Regions from separate parts of the Amycolatopsis sp. NPDC104587 genome, predicted to be linked through region 2. Evidence: riboswitches for the same ligand, from Rfam matches in the RefSeq annotation. Region 2 holds a riboswitch; the other holds the start of a gene.
The links. A riboswitch is a leader RNA that binds a small molecule or an ion and turns the genes downstream of it on or off. The one in region 2 is predicted to bind glycine.
Positions count from the first base shown of each region.

Region 1: linked by a shared signal. The riboswitch ahead of gcvP (aminomethyl-transferring glycine dehydrogenase) and the one ahead of gcvP (aminomethyl-transferring glycine dehydrogenase) in region 2 are both predicted to bind glycine.

Region 1 is NZ_JBVJNO010000008.1:278,583-289,843, reverse strand. Features, by position in the region: gene ACZ61C_RS26355 (FadR/GntR family transcriptional regulator) at 1-116, opposite strand, end outside; gene ACZ61C_RS26350 (hypothetical protein) at 308-478, shown strand; gene ACZ61C_RS26345 (L-serine ammonia-lyase) at 494-1,861, opposite strand; gene lipA (lipoyl synthase) at 1,876-2,877, opposite strand; gene glyA (serine hydroxymethyltransferase) at 2,874-4,148, opposite strand; gene gcvH (glycine cleavage system protein GcvH) at 4,148-4,525, opposite strand; gene gcvT (glycine cleavage system aminomethyltransferase GcvT) at 4,540-5,631, opposite strand; gene gcvP (aminomethyl-transferring glycine dehydrogenase) at 5,638-8,469, opposite strand; glycine riboswitch at 8,605-8,698, opposite strand; gene ACZ61C_RS26315 (helix-turn-helix domain-containing protein) at 8,883-10,178, opposite strand; gene ACZ61C_RS26310 (hypothetical protein) at 10,251-10,448, shown strand; gene ACZ61C_RS26305 (3-oxoacyl-ACP reductase) at 10,445-11,212, opposite strand; gene ACZ61C_RS26300 (aldehyde dehydrogenase family protein) at 11,212-11,261, opposite strand, start outside.
Region 2 is NZ_JBVJNO010000003.1:600,580-611,840, forward strand. Features, by position in the region: gene ACZ61C_RS10925 (glycosyltransferase) at 1-1,641, opposite strand, end outside; gene ACZ61C_RS10930 (NAD-dependent epimerase/dehydratase family protein) at 1,638-2,585, opposite strand; gene ACZ61C_RS10935 (hypothetical protein) at 2,670-3,143, shown strand; gene ACZ61C_RS10940 (helix-turn-helix transcriptional regulator) at 3,404-3,982, shown strand; gene gcvP (aminomethyl-transferring glycine dehydrogenase) at 3,989-6,868, opposite strand; glycine riboswitch at 7,190-7,288, opposite strand; gene ACZ61C_RS10950 (MerR family transcriptional regulator) at 7,331-7,909, opposite strand; gene ACZ61C_RS10955 (TetR/AcrR family transcriptional regulator) at 8,188-8,820, shown strand; gene trxA (thioredoxin) at 8,801-9,136, opposite strand; gene ACZ61C_RS10965 (MerR family transcriptional regulator) at 9,148-9,543, opposite strand; gene ACZ61C_RS10970 (bifunctional nuclease family protein) at 9,585-10,058, opposite strand; gene ftsR (transcriptional regulator FtsR) at 10,274-11,020, opposite strand; gene garA (glycogen accumulation regulator GarA) at 11,017-11,261, opposite strand, start outside.

The DNA.
Region 1 (11,261 bases), on a different contig from region 2:
ACCACGCCGAGCCGGATCGCCTGCAGCAGCCGCTCCACGGTCTCCTCGAAGGCGTTGCCCGCGCGGACCGGCCGGAACAGCGCTTCACCGGCATTCACCACCGAGGTCGACTCCATCCCGCGAGTTTAGGCCGCGCCGAGTCGATCACCCCGGGCGCAGCGCACCTTCGGAGTGGCCTCACGCCGTCGCTCTCGGTGACACTGTGTTCGCGGGCGGAAAAACCGGTGGAACCGGACGGCCACGTTCGGCGACGATGGGGACACCGACACCGAACATCGACGCAGGGGGCGATCCGGTGCACTTCTTGATGGCCGAAGACCTGGTTCACGAGCGAGAGAACGAACTGCGCCACGGCGTGCGCAACCGCCCGCCCGGGCGAGCGACGCCGAGCCGCAGGCCGGGAACACGGAGACAGCAGCTCGGCTGGCGGCTGGTCGAGGTGGGGTTGAAGCTGGCGGTGGAAGACCAGCAGCACTGAGCCGGCCCGCCGCCGTCAGCACTCGATGACGTTCACCGCCAGCCCGCCGCGGGCGGTCTCCTTGTACTTCACGCTCATGTCCGCGCCCGTCTCGCGCATCGTCTTGATCGCCTTGTCCAGCGTTACCACGTGACTGCCGTCGCCGCGCATCGCCATCCTCGCCGCGTGGATCGCCTTCGACGCGCCGACCGCGTTGCGCTCGATGCACGGGATCTGGACCAGACCGCCGACCGGGTCGCACGTCAGGCCCAGGTGGTGCTCGACGCCGATCTCGGCCGCGTTCTCCACCTGGGCCGGGGAGCCGCCGAGCACCTCCGTCAGGCCCGCCGCCGCCATCGCCGAGGCCGAGCCGACCTCGCCCTGGCAGCCGACCTCGGCGCCCGAGATCGAGCCCGTCTGCTTGAGGATCGAGCCGATCGCGCCCGCGGTGAGCATGAACTTGACGATGCCGTCGTCGGTCGAGTGCCGGATGAACCGCTGGTAGTAGTGCAGCACCGCCGGGATGATCCCCGCCGCGCCGTTGGTCGGCGCCGTGACCACGCGCCCGCCCGCCGCGTTCTCCTCGTTGACCGCGAGGGCGTAGAGGCTCACCCAGTCCATCGCGTACAGCGGGTCGTCCGCGCCGTCCTCGGCCAGGAGCTTCTCGTGGAGCGCCTTCGCGCGCCGCGGCACCTTCAGGCCGCCGGGGAGGACGCCTTCGTGGGTGCAGCCGTTGCGGACGCACTCCGCCATGACCGCCCAGATGTCCAGCAGCCCGGCCCGGACCTCTTCGCGTGACCGCCAGGACAGCTCGTTCGCCAGCATGATCTCGCTGATCGGCAGCCCGGTCGACGCGCAGTGCCCGAGCAGGTCCGCGCCGGTGCGGAACGGGTACGGCACCGGCGTCGCGTCCTCGACGAACACCGCGTCCGTCTCGTAGGACTCGTCGCGGACGAAGCCGCCGCCGACCGAGTAGTACGTCCGCTCCCGGAGCAGTGAGCCCGCCGCGTCGAACGCGCGGAAGACCATGCCGTTCGGGTGCGCCGGCAACGACTTGCGCCGGTGCATGGTGAGGTCGTTGTCCTCGTCGAACGCGATTTCGTGCGTACCGCCGAGAAGCAGCCGCCCAGCGCCGCGAATCGACTCGATGCGCCCGGGCACGGTGTCGGTGTCGATCTCTTCCGGACGCTCGCCCGAAAGCCCGAGCAGGACGGCTTTGTCACTGCCGTGGCCGAAGCCGGTCGCGCCGAGCGAGCCGAACAGCTCGGCCTGGACGCGGGCCGTGCGCCCGAGATCGTCGCCGAGACCGTCCACAAAGGTCCGTGCCGCCCGCATCGGCCCGACGGTGTGGGAGCTCGACGGGCCGATGCCGATGGAAAACAGGTCGAAGACGCTGATCGCCATTGATCCGCCCCTTCCTATCGCGCCAGCAGGGAGCTGGCTTCTTGCGCGGCCGGGCCTTGGTCGGCGAGGTGCTGCAGGTTCTCCGGCAGCTCCTCCCCACGGTAACCCTTGGTCTGGGCGTAAAGCCGTCCCGCGCGGTACGACGACCGCACGAGCGGCCCCGCCATCACACCGGCGAAACCCATCGCTTCCGCCGCGCGAGAGTGCTCGACGAACTCCTCCGGCTTGACCCAGCGATCCACCGGGTGGTGCCGCGGCGACGGACGCAGGTACTGCGTGATCGTCAGGATCTCGCAGCCCGCGTCGACCAGATCCTGCATCGCCGGAGCAACCTCGTCGGGGGTCTCGCCCATGCCGAGGATCAGGTTCGACTTCGTCACCAAACCGGCTTCACGCGCAGCGGTGATGACCTCAAGCGACCGCGCGTAGCGGAAACCGGGACGGATCCGCTTGAAGATCCGCGGCACCGTCTCGACGTTGTGCGCCAACACCTCCGGCCGCGACCCGAAGACCTCGGCCAGCTGCGCGGGGTCGGCGTTGAAGTCCGGAATCAGCAGCTCGACACCGGTACCCGGGTTCAAGTCGTGAATCTGACGCACGGTCTCCGCGTACAGCCACGCCCCACCGTCAGAAAGGTCATCACGGGCCACGCCGGTCACCGTCGAGTACCGCAGACCCATGGCTTGCACGGACTCCGCGACCTTCCGCGGCTCAGTCCGGTCCAAAGCAGCAGGCTTGCCGGTGTCGATCTGACAGAAGTCACACCGGCGCGTGCACTGGTCACCACCGATCAAGAAGGTGGCTTCCCGGTCTTCCCAGCACTCGTAGATGTTGGGACAACCCGCTTCTTCGCACACGGTGTGGAGACCCTCGCGGCGCACTAGACCCTTGAGTTCGGTGAACTCCGGCCCCATCCGCACCCGCGTCTTGATCCACGGCGGCTTCTTCTCGATCGGCGTCTCGCTGTTGCGGACTTCCAGCCGCAGCAGCTTCCGGCCCTCGGGCAGCGCGCTCATCGCGAAAGGCCCGCGTACAACGGGTGCTTCGCGGCCAGCGCCTCGACGCGGTCACGCAGCTTCGAGCGGAGAGCGTCGTCGAAGTCGGGCTTCAGCGCCTCCGCGATGACGTCGGCGACCTCGGTGAAGTCCTCGGCCTGGAAGCCGCGGGTGGCCAGCGCCGGGGTGCCGATGCGCAGGCCGGAGGTGATCATCGGCGGGCGCGGGTCGAACGGGACGGCGTTGCGGTTGACCGTGATACCGACCTCGTGCAGCCGGTCCTCGGCCTGCTGACCGTCCAGAGTGGACTGGACGAGGTCGACCAGCACCAGGTGGACGTCGGTGCCGCCGGTCAGCACCCGCACACCCACCGAAGAGCAGTCGTCCTGCGACAGCCGCGACGCCAGAATGCGCGAACCCTCCAGGGTCCGCTGCTGACGCTCCTTGAACTCCTCGCTCGCGGCGATCTTCAGCGCGACGGCCTTGGCCGCGATGACGTGTTCCAGCGGCCCTCCTTGCTGACCGGGGAACACCGCCGAGTTGATCTTCTTCGCGAGCTCCTCGCGGCAGAGGATGAGACCGCCGCGCGGGCCGCCGAGGGTCTTGTGCGTGGTCGTGGTGACGATGTCGGCGTGCGGCACCGGCGACGGGTGCAGCCCGCTCGCGACCAGCCCGGCGAAGTGCGCCATGTCCACCATCAGGCGCGCGTCGACGAGGTCGGCGATGCGGCGGAACTCGGCGAAGTCGAGCTGACGCGGGTACGCGGACCAGCCGGCGATGATCAGCTTCGGCTGGTGCTCGACGGCGAGGCGCTCGATCTCGGCCAGGTCGACAATGCCGGTCTCTTTGTCGACATGGTAGGCGACCACGTTGTAGAGCTTGCCCGAGAAGTTGATCTTCATCCCGTGCGTCAGGTGCCCGCCGTGCGCCAGGTCGAGGCCGAGGATCGTGTCACCGGGCTTGAGCACGGCGAACATCGCGGCGGCGTTGGCCTGCGCGCCCGAGTGCGGCTGGACGTTGGCGTGCTCGGCGCCGAAGAGGGCCTTCGCGCGGTCGATGGCGAGCTGCTCGACGACGTCGACGTGCTCGCAGCCGCCGTAGTAGCGGCGACCCGGGTAGCCCTCGGCGTACTTGTTGGTCAGCACCGAACCTTGCGCCTCGAGCACACCCACCGGGGCGAAGTTCTCGGACGCGATCATCTCCAACGTGGACTGCTGGCGGGTCAGCTCGTCGGCGACGGCCGCGGCGACCTCGGGGTCGACGTCGGCGAGGTGGGCGTCGAAGGTCGTCATCAGTTCTCCTGGGTGAGCTTGGCGTACGCGGCGGCGTCGAGCAGCTCGGGGACGTCGCCCGTCAGCCGCACCTTCAGCAGCCAGCCTTCCGTGTACGGGTCGGAGTTGATGACCTCGGGGGTGTCCGAAGTGGCGCCGTTCACCTCGACGACCTCGCCGGACACGGGCGCGTACAGCTCGCTGACGGACTTGGTCGACTCGACCTCGCCGAACACCTCGCCCGCGGTCACGGTCGCGCCGGCGTCGGGCAGCTGGACGAACACGATGTCACCGAGCGACTCGGCGGCGAAGGCGGTGATGCCGACGGTGGCGACGCCGTCGGAGACGGACAGCCACTCGTGTTCCTTGGTGTACTGGAGGTTCTCGGGAATGCTCACGGTTCAGTAGGTCCTTACGCGCGGGAGTAGAAGGGCAGGGCGACGACTTCGACGGGCTCGATCCTGCCCCGGATGTCGACGGACAGCTCGGTGCCGGGCTCGGCGTACGCCCGATCGACGTACGCCATGGCAATCGGGTAACCCAGCGTGGGCGACAGCGCCCCACTCGTGATCTCGCCGATCTCGGCGCCGTCGGCCAGCAGCTTGTAGCCGTGCCGCGGCGCGCGACGACCGGCGCCTTTCAGGCCCACCCGCACTCGCGGGACATCGGCCTTGGACCGCTCTTCCAGCGCCGCGCGGCCGACGAAGTCACCCGGCTTCTCGAACTTGACGACCCGCCCGAGCCCGGCTTCGAACGGGCTCTGGTCGAGGGTGAGTTCGTTGCCGTACAACGGCATCCCGGCTTCCAGCCGCAGTGTGTCGCGGCAGGCCAGCCCGGCCGGGACCAGGCCGTGGCCCTCGCCCGCCTCGGTCAGGATGCGCCAGACCGCCGGTGCCTCGTCCGCCGGAACGAACAGCTCGAAGCCGTCTTCGCCGGTGTAGCCGGTGCGGGCGAGCAGGACGTCGTGGCCCTTCACGACCGCGGGGACGCTCGCGTAGTACTTGAGCGCGGCCAGGTCGGCATCGGTGACCGAGCCCAGGATCGCCGCGGCGTTCGGGCCTTGGACGGCGATCAGCGCGGTGGTTTCGCTGCGATCGTCCACGACGGCGTCGAAGCCCGCGACCCGCTCGGCCAGCGCGTCGGCGACGACCTTCGCGTTGCCCGCGTTGGCGACGACCAGGTAGTGCTCGTCGGCCAGGCGGTAGACGACGAGGTCGTCGAGCACGCCGCCGGAGGCGTCGCAGATCATCGTGTACCGCGCCCGGCCCGGATTGACCCCGGTGAGGTTGCCGACCAGCGCGAAGTCCAGGACGTCGGCGGCCTGCTTGCCCGTGACGTGGATTTCGGCCATGTGCGAGAGGTCGAACAGCCCGGCCGCCTCGCGGACGGCCTTGTGCTCGGCCAGTTCGCTGGCGTAGCGGACCGGCATCGACCAGCCGGCGAAGTCGGTGAACAGCGCACCGAGTCCCTTGTGGACTCCGTGCAGGGAGGTTTCTCGAGACACTGAGGCTCAGCCTTCGTAAGCGTTGAGGGGCGGGCAGGAGCAGACGAGGTTACGGTCCCCGCGGGCACCGTCGATGCGCCGCACCGGGGGCCAGTACTTGTTCTTGCGCGACACCCCGGCCGGGAACACGGCCAGCTCGCGACTGTAGGGCTTGTCCCACTCCCCGACCAGCGTCTCCGCGGTGTGCGGGGCGCCCCGCAGCGGCGACTCCTCCGCGTTCCACTTGCCCGCCGCGACCTCGTCGATCTCGGCGCGGATGGCGATCATCGCATCGCAGAACCGGTCGATCTCGCCCAGGTCCTCGGACTCGGTCGGCTCGACCATCAGCGTGCCCGCGACCGGGAACGACATGGTCGGCGCGTGGAAGCCGTAGTCGATGAGCCGCTTCGCGACGTCGTCGACCGTCACGCCGGTCTCCTTGGTGATCTGCCGCAGGTCGAGGATGCACTCGTGGGCGACCAGGCCGTCCTGGCCCGTGTAGAGCACCGGGTAGTGCGGGGCCAGCCGCGAGGCCACGTAGTTCGCGGCCAGCACGGCGACCTTCGTCGCGGCGGTCAGGCCTGGCGCGCCCATCATCCGGACGTAGGCCCACGAGATCGGCAGGATCGACGCCGAGCCGTAGGGCGCGCCGCTGATCGGGCCGACGCCGGTTTCCGGGCCCGCGGCGTCGAGCAGCGGGTGGTTCGGCAGGTACGGCGCGAGGTGCGCGCGCACCGCGACCGGGCCGACACCGGGGCCGCCACCGCCGTGCGGGATGCAGAAGGTCTTGTGCAGGTTCAGGTGCGAGACGTCGCCGCCGAACTCGCCCGGCTTGGCTAGGCCCAGCAGGGCGTTGAGGTTCGCGCCGTCGACGTACACCTGGCCACCGCCGTCGTGGACGATCTTGGCCAGCTCGTCGATGGAGTGCTCGTACACGCCGTGCGTGGACGGGTAGGTCACCATGATCGCGGCGAGCGTGTCCTGGTGGCTCTCGACTTTGGACCGCAGGTCGGCCAGGTCGACGTTGCCCTCGTCGGTGCACTTGACGACGACCACGCGCATCCCGGCGAGCACCGCGGACGCGGCGTTGGTGCCGTGCGCGGACGACGGGATCAGGCAGACGTCACGAGCCTCGTCGCCGTTCGCGCGGTGGTATGCGCGGATCGCGAGGAGCCCGGCCAGCTCGCCCTGGCTGCCCGCGTTCGGCTGCAGCGACACCTTGTCGTAGCCGGTGACCTCGGCCAGCCAGTCCGCCAGCTGCCCCACGAGCGTGTGGTAGCCCTCGGCGTCCTCGGCCGGCGCGAACGGGTGGATGCCGGCGAACTCGCGCCAGCTGATCGGCTCCATCTCGGTGGTGGCGTTGAGCTTCATCGTGCAGGAGCCGAGCGGGATCATGCCGCGGTCGAGGGCGTAGTCCAGGTCGGACAGCTTGCGCAGGTAGCGCAGCATCGCCGTCTCGGAACGGTGGGTGCCGAAGACCTCGTGGCCCATGAAGCCGCTCTCGCGGGCGAGACCGTTGGGGAGCGCGACGCCGTCCTGGATGTCTTCTTCGACGCCGAACGCCTTCAAGACCTTCGCGGCGATCGCGGGCGTGCTGACCTCGTCGAAGGCGACCCGCACGTGGTCGGCGTCAACGTGGCCGAGGTTGATCCCGGCCTCGCGGGCGGCAGCGTGGACCTCGGCGGACTGGCCGGGGACACGCGCGATGACCGTGTCGAAGAAGGACTCGTGGACCACCTCGACGCCGGTCTTGCGGAGAGCGTCGGCGAAGCCCGCGGCGAGGCCGTGGACGCGCTGCGCGATCCGCTTGAGGCCGTCCGGGCCGTGGTAGACCGCGTACATCGCGGCCAGCACGGCCGGGAGGACCTGCGCGGTGCAGATGTTGGACGTCGCCTTCTCGCGGCGGATGTGCTGCTCACGGGTCTGCAGCGCCAGCCGGTAGGCGGAGTTGCCGTCGGCGTCGACCGAGACGCCGACCAGGCGCCCGGGCAGCGAGCGCTCGAGCCCGGCGCGGACGGACATGAACCCGGCGTGCGGGCCGCCGTAGCCGAGCGGGACGCCGAAGCGCTGCGTCGAACCGGCGGCGACGTCGGCGCCGAACTCACCGGGGGCGGTGATCAGCGTCAGCGCGAGGAGGTCGGCGGCGACGGTGAACAGCGCGCCCGCGGCCTTCGCCGACTCGGAAATCGCGTGGTAGAAGCCGCGGCCGCGCAGCACGCCGGACGCGCCGGGGTACTGGGCGACGACGCCGAAGAACTCGTCCGGGAGGCCGGTGAGCAGGTCGCGGACCTCGACCTCGATGCCGAGGGCCTCGACGCGGGTGCGCACGACGGCGATGGTCTGCGGCAGGCACTCGGCGTCCAGCACGACCTTGTTCGACTTGGACTTCGACGCGCGGCGCATGAGCGTGACGGCCTCGGCGACGGCGGTCGACTCGTCCAGCAGGGACGCGTTCGCGGTGGCCAGGCCGGTCAGGTCGGCGACCATCGTCTGGAAGTTGAGGAGCGCTTCGAGCCGGCCCTGGGAGATTTCCGGCTGGTAGGGCGTGTACGCCGTGTACCAGGCCGGGTTCTCGAGGACGTTGCGGCGGATCACGCCGGGGGTGACGGTGTCGGAGTAGCCGAGGCCGATCATCTGCGTCATCGGCCGGTTGCGCGCGGCGAGAGCACGCAGCTCGGCGGTGGCGTCCTCTTCGGACGCGGCCGGCGGGAGGGTGAGCTCACGGGTCGCGCGGATGGCGCTCGGGACGGCGGCGCCGACGAGGGCGTCCAGGCTGCCGTAACCGCACTCGGCCAGCATCTTCGCGCGCTCGGCCTCGGACGGGCCGATGTGGCGGGCGTCGAACTGCGTAGAAGTGATCGGGAGCTCCTCAGGCCGGGCGCACACGGGTGCGCTGGGAACTCCCCCTCTGTCATGGCACCTGAGAGTTTCACCGTGTGCGACACGGCTTTCACCTTGGGTGAGGCGCGGGTGCGCCTGCTTTCCAGAGTGGCCTCGCGCGAAGCGGTAGCGGTTACCTGAGAGATTCCGGGGAGTTTGCTCCTTCGGTGCCCCACCACGTTCGTGAGGGCTCTCCCGCCTCGGCTCGACGGCCCGATCTGCAGTTGTGGCGGTTACCGTACCTGCCGCCTGCGAGATCAGTCTACTTCACACGGGCAATGCCACAGTGATCCTCGCCCAGGCCCCAAGCGCCCCAATGTGGCCTTCGGTGCGTCAGACGCACCGAAGGCCACATTGGGTGCGTCAGACGCACCCAATGCCACATTGGGGCGCTAGAGCTGGGTACCGGCGGCCCGGCGGACCACCTGGCTGGCCAGCGCGGGCGGCCGGCGCACCCGGCCCGAAGGCAGCACCAGCCGCTTCAACGGACCGCCGAGCGGCACGGGCGGGTGCCCGGCGCCGAGGAGCACCTGCTCCACGATCTGTTCCGCGAGCCAAGCCACCGTGTCGTTGAGCCGGTCGAGGCTCGGGCGGTCGCCGTCGAAGACGTCCTCGTCGGCCAGCGTCACCTCGAAGTGGGCGTGGCCCGGGGGCACCGACACCGCTTCCTCGATCGCCCGCGCGCCCGCCAAGGGGTCGGCGAACCCGGCGTCGAGCAGCGGCTCGCGATAGATCCGGGCGGCCCGCGCCCGCATCCGGGGGCCGTAGCGGACGACGACCGGGAGCCGTCCGGTCAGGTCGGGGACCGCCAGGCCGTGCAGCAGCATGATCGGCGGCACCGAGTGCACCAGCCGCGGCGCGGGTTCGGCCAGCTCACGGGCGGTGATCCGGACCCGGTCGGCCATCGTGTCGGGCAGGCCGAAGTAGCGGAAGTCGACGTTGCCGAACCCGAGCCCGTCGGCGACCAGCGACGCGAGCAGCTCGCCGTACCCCCAGATCGGCGACAGCACGACAACCGGCGGCGCGGCCACGACCGGCGACGGCGCGGGCGGGCGCGTCGCCTCCTGCTCGGGCACCTGGATGACCAGCCGCGGCGGCTCGTGCCAGTCGTGCACCTCGGCGACCCGCCAGTACAGCCCGAGCGGCCGCCACAGCTCGCCGAGGACTTCGTGCTCGAGGATCCGCCGCACCTCGGCGTCGTCGTGCGGGAAGTCCCGTGGCGGCACGATCCCGACGTAGTGGTGGTAGGTGACGCGGACCTCGTCCCCGCGGGTGGCGGACCGGATCCGCATCTCCCAGTCGACCGGCGACGCGGCGATGAGGTTGGCGACCTGGGTGCCGGGCGAGGAGTAGACGAGCGCGGTGGCCTGCCGGAGGAACTGCCCGGCCTGGTCGATGCCTTCCCGCAGCGCCTTCGCGGCGTGAGCGACGTGCACCGGGCTGGCCAGGGAGTCGGGCAGCACACCGGCGACGCGCAGGAGGTCCGCTTCGCCGAGCCCGGTGACCTCGGCGAGCTGGGCCCAGTGGTCGAAGACGGTCACCTTCGGCGCGTGCCGGTGCTCGACCCAGCTGCGCAGGGTCGAGGTGGGGACGCCGATGCGTCGCGCGGCCTCGTCGAAGGAAAGCCCCCTCGCGCGGAGGCCGGCCCGGACCGCTTCCGCCCACTCGTCGGCGCGCCAGTGCGTCACCTCACAAAGCTAACGAAACCCGCTAGTTTTGCGCAGGGACAAATCGCCCACGCCGGCTCGACGCTGGTGACCATGACCACCACTGTCATCGCCCTGACCCTGATCGTCGGCGTTCTGACCTTCGCCGCCGGCGCGTTCCTCGCCTCGGAGATCGCCGTTCGCGTGCTGCGGCGCCGCGAACGGCTCGTCTCCGAAGAGCGCAAGAAGCTCAACGCCGCCTGGAGCTACCTGCGGGAGGTCTACGGCGTCAAGAAACCGACCAAGCGTTAGAGCGGGGTGACGTACGCGCCGGAGATGCCGCCGTCGACCAGGAACTGGGACGCCGTGATGAAGCTGGCGTCGTCGCTGGCCAGGAACGCCACCGCCGCGGCGATCTCCTCGGGCTCGGCGAACCGGCCGACCGGCACGTGCACCAGCCGCCGCGCCGCGCGTTCCGGGTCCTTCGCGAACAGCTCCTTGAGCAGCGGCGTGTTGACCGGCCCCGGGCAGAGCGCGTTGACGCGGATGTTCTCCCGCGCGAACTGGATGCCCAGCTCGCGGCTCATCGCGAGGACCCCGCCCTTGGACGCGGTGTAGGAGATCTGCGACGTCGCCGCACCCATCACCGCGACGAACGACGCCGTGTTGATGATCGAACCGCGGCCCTGGCGCTGCATGTGCGGCAGGACGGCCTTGCAGCAGTGGTACACCGACGTCAGGTTGACCCGCTGGACCCGCTCCCACGCGTCGATGCCGGTGGTCAGGATCGAGTCGTCCTCGGGCGGGGAGATGCCGGCGTTGTTGAACGCGACGTCGACCGAGCCGAACTGCTCGACCGTGGTGTGGAAGAGGCTCTCCACCTGCTCGGCGTCGGTGACGTCGGTCTGGACGAACGCGCCGCCGATCTCGTCGGCGGCCGCCTTGCCCTCGACCGGCGTCAGGTCCGCGATGACGACCTTCGCGCCTTCGCTCGCCAGACGGCGCGCCGAGGCGAGCCCGATGCCGCTCGCGCCGCCGGTGATCACCGCGACGCGGCCTTCGAAACGCTGGACCATTACTCCTCCGTGCTCAGAAAGACGTTCTTGGTTTCGGTGAACGCCGCCG
Region 2 (11,261 bases):
GCCGCGGTTGCGGGGCGCGACGCAGACGTGCGCACCGTGTTCCTCCGCGATCCCGGCGGTGGTGTCGGTGCCGCCGTCGACCACCACGAGCACGTCCACGCGCATGCCGAGGCACTGGTCCGGCATCTTCTCCAGGACCTCGCCGATCCCGCCGGCCTCGTTGTAGGCCGCGATGACGACGGTCAGCGGGGCCAGCTTCAGGTCCGGGTGCCGGCCGCGGAAGTCGTCGAGCGCGCCGGTGTCGACGTCGTCGGGGAACGCGGCGAGGCGTTTCCGGCTGGCCGAGGTCAGCGTGGTGAAGCCGAGCGCGCCGGCCAGCGGGAGCAGGACCAGCGCGGGGATCTGGTAGCGCCAGGAGAACTGGAAGACCGCCGAGGCGAAGAGCAGGACCAGCCCGCTCGACGCCGCGAGCAGCGCACCCGCTCGTGCCTTGTCCAGCGGCTTCTTGCGGCGAACCACCGTGAGCAGCCCCAGCAGCGCGCCGATGCCGAGCACCGCGCCCGGGACGTACCCGCCGCCGAGCTGGTAGTCGCGAAGGACTTTGGCCAGCGGCTGGTCGACGCTCGCGGTGACCCCGTCGTTCTGCTGCGTGACGAGGTCGATCAGCGACTGGTCGGCCCACTGCGGGTAGCTCAGCTGGAACTGCCACCGGTCGAGCGGGACGTCGGTCGGGTCCTGCTCGCGCGTCCAGGCGAAGCTCTTGGCGAAGTCGTTCAGGATCGCCGCGGCGACGTCGCCGGGCTGTTCCTTGAGCACGTCGATCGCGAACTCGTGCGCCAGCGCGGCCTTGTCCGCGCCGGGCGGCAGCGGGCCCGGCCAGTTGGGATCGAGGTCGGCGTGGGTGTAGTTGTCCACCAGCCGCGTCTCGCGCGGTTCGGCTGGGCAGAACACCCGCAGCGTCGGGTCGAGGTGGAGGTTCGGGCAGTCGGCGACGGCGGCGGTGCGGCCGTATAGCATGTTCCCCGACGGGCCGGTCAGGCCCCACTTGCCGGTCTCCGAGTGCACGCGCGCCGCGTAGGGCACCAGCACGACCAAGAGCCCGAGCGCACCCACGCCGGCCCGGCGCCAGCCCGCCCAGTGCCGCCACGCTCCCCCGGCGACGACCAGGTAGACCAGCAGCGGCAGGGCCAGTGAGATGCCGATCAGCCGCGTTAGCACGGCGAACCCGACGAGCAGACCCGCGAGCCCGGCTCGCTTCCACCCCGGGGCGCCCTTGCCGAGCAGCAGCCACAGCAGCCCGAGCAGAACCGCCTCGAAGACGACTTCGGACATGATGTTCTGCTCGATCTGCAGCTGGTAGGCGTCCAGCAGCACCGGCGCCGCGGCGAGCGCGCCGACCCAGGGGCGGCCGCCGAGGCGCAGCACCAGCGCGTAGACGCCGATCGCGATCAGCACTCCGCCGGCGTGCTGCACCGCCGCGACCCACGCGAGCCCGCCCACCGCCAGCAGCGGGCGCAGCACGAGGTCGTAGCCGATCGGGTCGAGCTGGTCGGCGCGCAGCGCGTGCAGGTTGTCGATGTAGCGGAACGAGTCGATGAACAGCAGCGCCGGCCGGTAGGCGAGCCAGGTCAGCACCCGGAGCGCGATCGCCGGGACGAGGAGCAGGAGCAGCGGCCAGTGCCGTCGCAGGAACGGCTTCACGGTGTCCCGTGGGGACGGTCGAGGTTCGAGAAGTACTTCCACGCCGTGGCCAGGCCGTCGGCGAGCGAGACCGACGGCTCGTAGCCGATCGTCTCCTCGCTGGCCGAGACGTCCACGACCACGGCGGGCATCTCCCCCGCCGGGGCCTCGACGTGCTCGACCGCCAGCTCGGCGCCGGTCACCTCGCGCACGGCCTCGACCATCTCCAGCACCGACACCGACCGCCCGGCGCCGACGATCGCGCGGCCCGAGTGGCCGCTGTCGAGGGCCAGCAGGATCGCGCGGACGACGTCGTCGACGTGCACGAGGTCGCGGCGCTGGCGGCCGTCACCGTAGATCTTGACCCCGGCGCCGGTCAGCGCGGCCCGCATCATCCGCGGCACGAAACTGTCCTTGTGGGACATTCCCGGGCCGTAGACGTTGGTGAACCGCAACGTACACGTGGTCATCCCGTACGCGCCGGCGTAGCCCGAGAGCAGCATTTCGCACGCCGCCTTGGTCGCGCCGTAGGGCGTCAGCGGCCGCAGCGGCAGGTCCGGCGTGATGGTCGCGGCGCCGACGTTCCCGATCACCGCGTTGGTCGAGGCGAGCAGGAACTTCGGCACCTCCCGGCGCCGGGCGAGCTCCAGCAGCTCCTGGGTGACCAGGACGTTGTCGGCGAAGGTGTCTTCGGGCAGCTCGATCGACTTCAGCACCGACGTCAGCGCGGCGAGGTGCACGATGCCGGCGGTCTCCCGCGTCACGGCTTCCTCGCGGACGGCCGCGTCGCGCAGGTCGCCGGTCACGACGCGGACGCCGTCGAGGTCTTCGGGGAACGGGACCCGGTCGACGACGGTGACCGGGACGCTCCGGTCGCGGAGGGCGCGCACGACGGCCCGGCCGATGAAGCCGCTGCCGCCGGTCACGACCACGGACGTCCGATCAGGACCGTGCGCACTCGACATGGCGTCAACCTACCCGCCGTCCCTGTGCGGAGCCGGGTTGGTGTCCTTGAGCGGTCAGACCGTCCAAGGGGAGGAAACCACACGATGAAACGACTCTTCACCGTTCCGGCGCTGCTGCTCGCATCGCTCGCCGGCGCGCTCACGCTGACCGCCGCGCCGGCCCAGGCGGCCACGACCGACGTCGGGGTCATCCCGGCGGGCCGGTCCTGCCCGGTCGGGACCGAGGCGATCGTCATCCGGATGGACGACGAGGACTCGGGCAACGCCAGCTCGCGCGGCGGGTTCATCGGGGCCGTCAGCAGCACCAGCAACACGGAGATGTTCTTCTGCCGGGTCAACGGCACCGCGTTCCGCGGGGTCACGCAGTCCGGCTCGTTCCGGCCCTACGCGGTGCTGAAGCTGGGCGCGAACTGCCCGAACGGCTCCCAGGAGCTCTCGCGCCGGTTCGACACGCTGCTGCGGTTCTGCCTCTTCGCGCCCGGGGTGACGAGGACGACAGCAACAACAACTCCTCCAGCGCACCGGCCGGGATCAGCAGCATCGCGCAGTCGATGGTGAGCGCCGGCGCGAACACCACCCTGAACGTCCGGATCGCCCGGTAACGTCGGAGTTCGTATCTCCCTCGGCCCGCCCGGGTCTTTCTTCACCGGGCGAGCCGAGGGGGGATCGGGAGTGAGCGGTGAACTGACGGCGCGGCACCTGCACCGCGCCCTCGATGTGGCACGGGAGTTCCGGGCCGAGGGGCCGGCGGCCGGGCTGGCCGGCTCGTCGGCTGCGACTTCGCGTCGTGCGCCAGCGCGGAGCACACGACCCGGCGGTTGACCGGCGCCGTGACCGACCGGCCGGAGCACAACCTGCTGCGCCACGCCGGGTTCCGGGCCCAGGTGCACCAGCACCCGGCGTTCGCGGCCCACCGCGACGGGCGGCTGCCGCTGGGGACGTCGGCCGCGTTGAGCGACCTGGCGGACCTGCGGACGCTGCGCGCGTTGCCGCTGTACACCGACTACTACCGCCCGCGGGGCACGGTCGACCAGCTGCTGTGCATCGTCCAGGTCGACGACCGGCACGGCCGCATCCTGACCTTGAGCCGTTCCCGGCCGGGGTTCTCGGCGCGGGACCGGGCCTGGGTCGACCTCCTGGCGCCGCACCTCGGCCAAGCGCCGGCCCGCGAGGAGCGGCCGCCGGTCCGGCCCCTCGCCGGGCCGGAGCTCACGCTGCCGACCACCCGCGAACGGCAGGTGGCGCGCCTCGTCGCGGACGCCGCGGGTGACCGGGACGTCGCACGCCACCTCGGCATCAGCCCGAGGACGGTGCAGAAGCACCTCCAGCAGATCCACCGCAAGCTGGGGCTGACCAGCCGGACGGAGCTGATGGTGCGCCTGGCGGCTTCGGCGTGACCGCGCTCAGGCGAAGGCTTCCGGGGGCGGGCAGGAGCAGGCCAGGTTCCGGTCCCCCGCCGCGCCGTCGATGCGGCGGACCGGCGGCCAGATCTTCGCCGCCGCGGCGCCTGCTGGGAACACCGCCGTCTCCCGGCTGTACGGCCGTTCCCACTCGCCCGCCACGCAGCGCGCGGTGTGCGGCGCGTGCCGCAGCGGCGAGCCGGCCAGCGGCCACTCCCCCGAGGCGACGCGGTCGATCTCGCCGCGGATGGCGATCATCGCCATGCAGAACCGGTCCAGCTCGGCGAGGTCCTCGCTCTCCGTCGGCTCCACCATCAGCGTGCCGGCGACCGGGAACGACATCGTCGGCGCGTGCAGCCCGTAGTCCGCCAGGCGCTTCGCGACGTCGTCCACCGTCACGCCGGTGGCCTTCGTCAGCGGCCGCAGGTCGAGGATGCATTCGTGCGCGACCAGGCCCGAGTGGCCCGCGTACAGCACCGGGTAGTGCTCGCCGAGGCGCTTCGCGACGTAGTTGGCGTTCGCCACCGCGACCAGCGTCGCCCGGCGCAGGCCTTCCGCGCCCATCATCCGGACGTAGGCCCACGAGATCGGCAGGATCGACGCGCTGCCCCAGGGCGCCGCGCTGACCGGGCCGACCCCGGTCGCCGGGCCGGCGGCCGGCTGCAGCGGGTGGTTCGGCAGGAACGGCGCCAGGTGCGCGCGGACCCCGATCGGGCCGACCCCGGGGCCGCCACCGCCGTGCGGGACGCAGAAAGTCTTGTGCAGGTTGAGGTGCGAGACGTCGGCGCCGAACCGGCCGTACTGGGCGACGCCGATCAGGGCGTTGAGGTTGGCGCCGTCGACGTACACCTGCCCGCCCGCGTCGTGCACCGCCGCGCAGACCTCGCCGACGGTGTCCTCGTAGACCCCGTGCGTCGACGGGTAGGTGAGCATGATCGCGGCCAGGTCGCCGCGGTGGGCGTCCACAGTGGACTTCAGGTGCGCGAGGTCGATGTTGCCCTCGTCGTCGCAGCGGACGACGACCACCCGCATGCCCGCCATCACGGCGCTCGCCGCGTTCGTGCCGTGCGCGCTGGCCGGGATCAGGCAGACGTCGCGTGTGTGCTCGCCGCGGGAGCGGTGGTACGCCCGGATCGCCAGCAGGCCCGCGAACTCGCCCTGGCTGCCGGCGTTGGGCTGCAGGGAAACCGTGTCGTAGCCGGTGATCCGCGCGAGCCAGGCGCCGAGGTCGGCGACGACGGTCAGCAGCCCGGCCGCGTCCTCGGCCGGCGCGAACGGGTGCAGCCCGGCGAACTCGGGCCAGGTGACCGGCTCCATCTCCGCGGTCGCGTTGAGCTTCATGGTGCACGAGCCGAGCGGGATCATGCTCCGGTCGAGCGCGACGTCCTTGTCGGACAGCTCCCGCAGGTAGCGCAGCAGCGCGGTTTCCGAGCGGTGCGCGTGGAACACCGGGTGGGTCAGGAACTTGCCGGTGCGCCGCAGCGGCGCCGGAAGCGCGTCCGCGGTGTCCGCGTCGAGGCCGTCCACATCGGACACCGAAACACCGAAAGCCTTCCACACGCAGGAAAGCCGCTCACGCGTCGTGGTCTCGTCGCATGCTACGCCGACGTGGTCGTCGTCGGCCCGCCGCAGGTTCACCCCGAGGTCACGGGCCGCCGCGACGACCACGTCCGCCCGGCCGGGCACCGCCGCGAGGACCGTGTCGAAGAACTCGCCGTGCACCACTTCGACGCCGCCCTCGCACAGCCCGGCCGCGAGCACGGTGGCCATCCGGTGTGCCCGCAGCGCGATCCCGCGCAGCCCGTCGGGGCCGTGGTGCACCGCGTACATCGACGCCATGACCGCGAGCAGGACCTGCGCGGTGCAGATGTTCGACGTCGCCTTCTCCCGGCGGATGTGCTGCTCGCGCGTCTGGAGGGCGAGCCGGTACGCGGGTGCGCCGTCCGCGTCCTTCGAGACGCCGACCAGCCGTCCGGGCAGCTGCCGCTCGAGGCCTTGGCGCACCGCCAGGTACGCGGCGTGCGGGCCGCCGAAGCCCATCGGGACGCCGAAGCGTTGCGTCGAACCGACCGCGACGTCGGCGCCGAGCTCACCCGGCGGGCGCAGCAGGGTCAGCGCGAGCGGATCCGCGGCGACGACCACCGCGGCGCCGTGCTTCTTCGCGTCGGCGATCGTCAGGTCGAGCTCGCGCACCGCGCCGGACGCACCGGGGTAGGACAGCAGCACCCCGAAGAAGTCGCCGCCGAGCCCCAGGCCGGTGAGCCCCTGCGAGAGGTCTTCGACGACCAGCTCGATGCCCAGCGGCTCCGCGCGCGTCCGGAGCACAGCGAGCGTCTGCGGCAGGGTGTCCTCGTCGACGACGAAGCGGTTCGACGCGGACTTGCCCGCCCGGCGCACGAGCGTCATCGCCTCGGCGGCCGCGGTGGCTTCGTCGAGCAGGGACGCGTTCGCGACCGGCAGGCCGGTCAGGTCGGCGACCATGGTCTGGAAGTTGAGCAGTGCTTCGAGCCGTCCTTGCGAGATTTCCGGCTGGTAGGGCGTGTAGGCGGTGTACCAGGCGGGGTTCTCGAGCACGGTGCGCCGGATGACGGGCGGGGTGACGGTGTCGTGGTAACCGAGGCCGATCATCTGGGCCATCGGCCGGTTCCGCGAGGCCAGCTCCCGGAGCTCGGCGAGCGCCTGGGCTTCGGTGGCCGCCGGCGGAAGAGCGAGCGGCTCGGCGGACTCCCGCAGCGACGACGGCACGGCCCGCTCGGCAAGCTCGTCGAGCGAGGTGACGCCGATGACGTCGAGGATGTGGCGCAGCTCGTCCGGCCCGGGCCCGATGTGCCGGTCGGCGAAGGGAACCCCTTGTTCCAGGGAGGCGAGCGACAAGTCCACGATGGCCTCCTCCGAACGGCAGCGTCCACCCAACTCGACTGTAAACGCGAAGGTGACCACGGCGGGGGTCCGGGGGCGGAGCCCGCCGGGCGGGGTGTGGGGGTTGCACCCCCACAAGACACCGCGGAGGGTTCAAGCGAGCGCCCTCCGCGAGCACGGTTCACCCGAACCCGGAGCGCGGTCCACCCGAACCCGGAGGGAACCCTCCCCACTCTGTCCGTACCCGTGTCGGGCGCCTGAGAGTTTCGCCCGCAGGTTGAGCCGGGCTTGCACCGTCGGCGGGGCCATCAGGCTGTGTCCTGACGACCCGCTTTCCAGAGGCGTCTCGTCCGCGCGGTCCAGGGTGCCTGAGAGGTTCCGGGGAGGACTTGCTCCTTCGGCGCCGAGCTCAAGGTGTGGCTCGGACTCTCCCGCGCGGATTCGTCGACCGCGGGCAGAACCTTACTCGCCTCCCCGCGGCGATGATCACCCGGTCTTGCGTGCGTTGCGGCGCTGGGTGAGCTCGTCCGGTTCGTGCGTCTCGACCACACCGCCGTCGGCGCGCTCGGCCGGGAACTCGTGGATCGTGCCGCTGATCTCCTGCATCGCCCCGCTGACCGCGATGCCGAACACACCCTGGCCGCCCTGGAGCAGATCGACGATCTCCTCCGGCGAGGTGCACTCGTAGACCGTGGTGCCGTCGGAGAACAGCGTCACCTTGGCGAGGTCGCGGACCCCGCGGACCCGCAGGTGGTCGACGGCCACCCGGATGTTCTGCAGGGAGACCCCGGTGTCCAGCAGCCGCTTGACGACCTTGAGGACCAGGATGTCCTTGAACGAGTACAGCCGCTGCGAGCCGGAGCCGTGCGCTGTGCGGATGCTCGGCGCCACCAGCTTCGTGCGCGCCCAGTAGTCCAGCTGGCGGTAGGTGATGCCGGCGATCTGGCACGCCGCCGGACCCCGGTAGCCCACCAGCTCGTCGGGCAGCGAGTCGTCGGGGAACAGCTCACCCTGCTCACCAGTCGCGACCTCGACAGGCTGCTTCTCGGAACCAGCCTCGACCACGCAAGCCTCCCCTCGCCCGACCGGACGGCCGGCGAATGACAGCCGGGGAGTCCCAGGAGCGGGACCCACCGGAGATCAACCGCCACGGTCCGGCCCCAGACCGTGAATCACACCGTGGCGATTTACCTCCTCCGACGGTAAGCGCCAGGAGAACACCGGTCAACGCGACGCGCGGCAAGCCTCAACGACCGGATGAGCCTTTGCGCCGTTCGCCGTACCCCCGGCGCGGTGGTTCAAACCTCTTGCGTCGATTTACTCAGCCGAGTACATTTTTACTCATGCAAGTAAACACCGACCTCATGGCCGAAATGGGCCTCAGCGTGACGGAGGCGGCGCGCCGCGCGCAGATCATCGGCGCGACCATCGGCGTCATCGCCGACCTCGGGTACCGGAAGGCGACGTTCGCCAAGATCAAGGAGCGCGCCGGGCTCAGCAGCACCCGGATGATCTCCTACCACTTCACGAACAAGGCCGGCCTGATGCAGGCCGTGCTGAGCACGGTCGTCGAGACGAAGAACGAGTTCCTCAAGGAGCGCACCGGCGGCGGGGTCGACCCGGCCGACCGGCCCGGCTACCTGCGGGCGCACATCGAGACGTCGATCGCGTTCCTGCGCGCGTACCCGGAGTGCGTCCGGGTGCTGGCGGAGATGTCCGCCAACGCCGACGACGCCGAGGGCTGGGTGATGACGAAGGTCCTGGTCGACGACATGCGGGTGCACGGCCTGGCCCGCCAGCTCAAGCAGGGCCAGGCGGAAGACGCTTTCGGCGTGTTCACGCCCAAGGTGATGGCGATGTCGGTCGCGCAGGCCGTCGACGGGGTCGCCGCGGCCTACGCGGCGGACCTGTCGCTGGACCTGGAGCAGTACGGCCGCGAGGTGGCGGACACCTTCGTCAAAGCGACGGCGCCTTGAGCGCCCGGTCGAGCCGCTCTTCGATGCGGGCCTTCGGGAACGCGCCGACGATCGTCTCGACCGGCTCGCCGCCCGAGAACAGGATCATCGTCGGCAGCGACATGACCTGGTAGGACCGGGTCGTTTCCGGGTTCTCGTCGGCGTTGATCTTGCGGACCGCCAGCTCCCCGGCCCGCTCGGTGGCCAGCTGCGCCAGCACCGGGCCGACCATCCGGCACGGGCCGCACCAGGTGGCCCAGAACTCGACGAGCACGGGGACGTCGCTGCCGAGGACCTCGGGGAACGTGGTGTCGGTGACTTCGGCGACTTCGGACATGACGGGCTCCTTCACGGACGCGGGGATTCGGGCACGACGCACGGATCGGGCGCCTGCCGGGCCAAAGCGCCGGCGAGCTTCGTGGCCAGTTCGGCGCGGATCCCGCCGAGCCGGGCCAGCAGGGCGTCGGCTTCTTCGAGCTTGCGGCGGTAGACCTCGATCGAGCTCGCGCAGGCGTCGCCGGTCTCGTGGCCGCTGCGCAGGCAGTCGACGAACGGGCGGGTCTCGTCGAGGGTCAGGCCGACCGTCTGCAGCGTCTGGATCTCCCGGACCAGCTGCAGGTCGTCCTCGGTGTACTCGCGATAGCCGTTCGCCGAGCGCCGGGCCGCGATGAGGCCCTGGTCCTCGTAAAAACGCAGCGCACGGGTGGTGACACCCGTGCGCTGCGCAAGCTCTCCGATCCGCATGCCTCAGACGCTAGACGTTGACGTCCGCGTCAAGGCAAGGTTCAGGTATCGGCTCCCCGGAAGTCCTCAGGGGACACCGAGTCGAGGAACTCACGGAACTTCTCGACCTCGTCCTCCTGCTCGTCCGGGATGATCAGGCCGGCCTCCTCCAGCACCGCGTCCACGGCGTGGATGGGGACGCCGATCCGCAGGGCCAGCGCGACCGAGTCGCTCGGCCGGGCCGACACCCGGATGTCACCGTCGAAGACGAGCTCGGCGAAGAACGTGCCTTCCTTGAGGTCGGTGATGACGACCTGCTCCAGCTCCCGGCCGAGCGCTCCGATGACCTCTTTCAACAGGTCATGCGTGAGCGGGCGGGCGGGGCGGACGCCCTGCTGCTCCAAGGCGATGGCGGTGGCTTCGACCGAGCCGATCCAGATCGGCAGGTACCGTTCACCCTCGGTCTCCCGCAGCAACAAGATCGGCTGATTCGCGGGCAGCTCGACCCGCACACCGACGACGCGCATCTCGCTCATCGGGCTTCGCCTCCCTCTCGTGCACACGGGCTTCAGCGTGGGAACGGCTTGCGCCGCCACTGCCGACGCTACCCGTCATCCGTGCGCTGTGCTCGCTGTCCGGACTCTCTCGGTTCGCCTGCCGCAAACCCTGGGTCTCACGGTACGGCATGAAGGTCCGAACATTCAGTCATTGACATGGGACCGCAAAGAGGATCTCACCGCCCCGTTACGGATCAACACCCGGAGACGCCACGGATTCCGGCCTTGACGAGGAGCGTGTGCAGGGTCACGGACAGTGCCGCGAGCTCCCGGACGACTTCGTCGGCCCGTTGTTTGGCCTCCGGGTCACGGTGCCGATACACCGGTGTCACGATCTGCTCCAACAACCCGACCTCACGGTCGGCCGCGGCGCGGAAGGCACGCAGGTGTCTCGGCTCGATACCGAATTCGGTCATCGCCTTCACCGTCCGCGCGACCAGGACCGCGTCGGGGTCGAAGAACCCCGCGGGACCGGGCCGGACCAGGCCGTACTGCCGCAGCTCCGCCAGCGCGGCCGCGTCGATGCCGGCCTGCTCCAGGAGGTCCTCCTCGGTGAGGCGGAGCTCCCGGCCCGCGGCGAAGTCGGCCGCCTCGGGCAGGCCGACGTTCTCCGCCGGCGCGTCGATCGGGACCAGCCGGCGCGGCGGGCGGGGCAGGGCCGCGACGGGCCCGGCTCCCGAGTCCGCCGCGTCCAGCTGCTCCTTGATGACCTTCAACGGGAGGTAGTGGTCCCGCTGGGCGGCCAGGACGAACCGGAGGCGCTCCACGTCCGCCGCGGCGAACTGCCGGTACCCCGAAGGCGTCCGGCCCGGCTGGACCAGGCCTTCCGCTTCGAGGAACCGGATCTTGGAGATGGTGACATCGGGGAAGTCACCGCGCAGCTGCGCCAGTACGGCCCCGATGCTCAGCCCGGAGCTCTGTGGCCGCCCGGCCGCCGTCACTGCGCCCCCTGGCCCCCGTGCCCCGGGCCGGTCAGGAAGACCAGGCGGAACTTCCCGATCTGGACCTCGTCGCCGCCCGCGAGGACGGCCTGGTCGACCGGCTCCCGGTTGACGTAGGTGCCGTTGAGGCTGCCGACGTCGATGACGACGAACTCGCCGCCCTCACGCCGGAACTCGGCGTGCCGGCGGGAGACCGTGACGTCGTCCAGGAAGATGTCGCTGTCCGGGTGCCGTCCGGCGC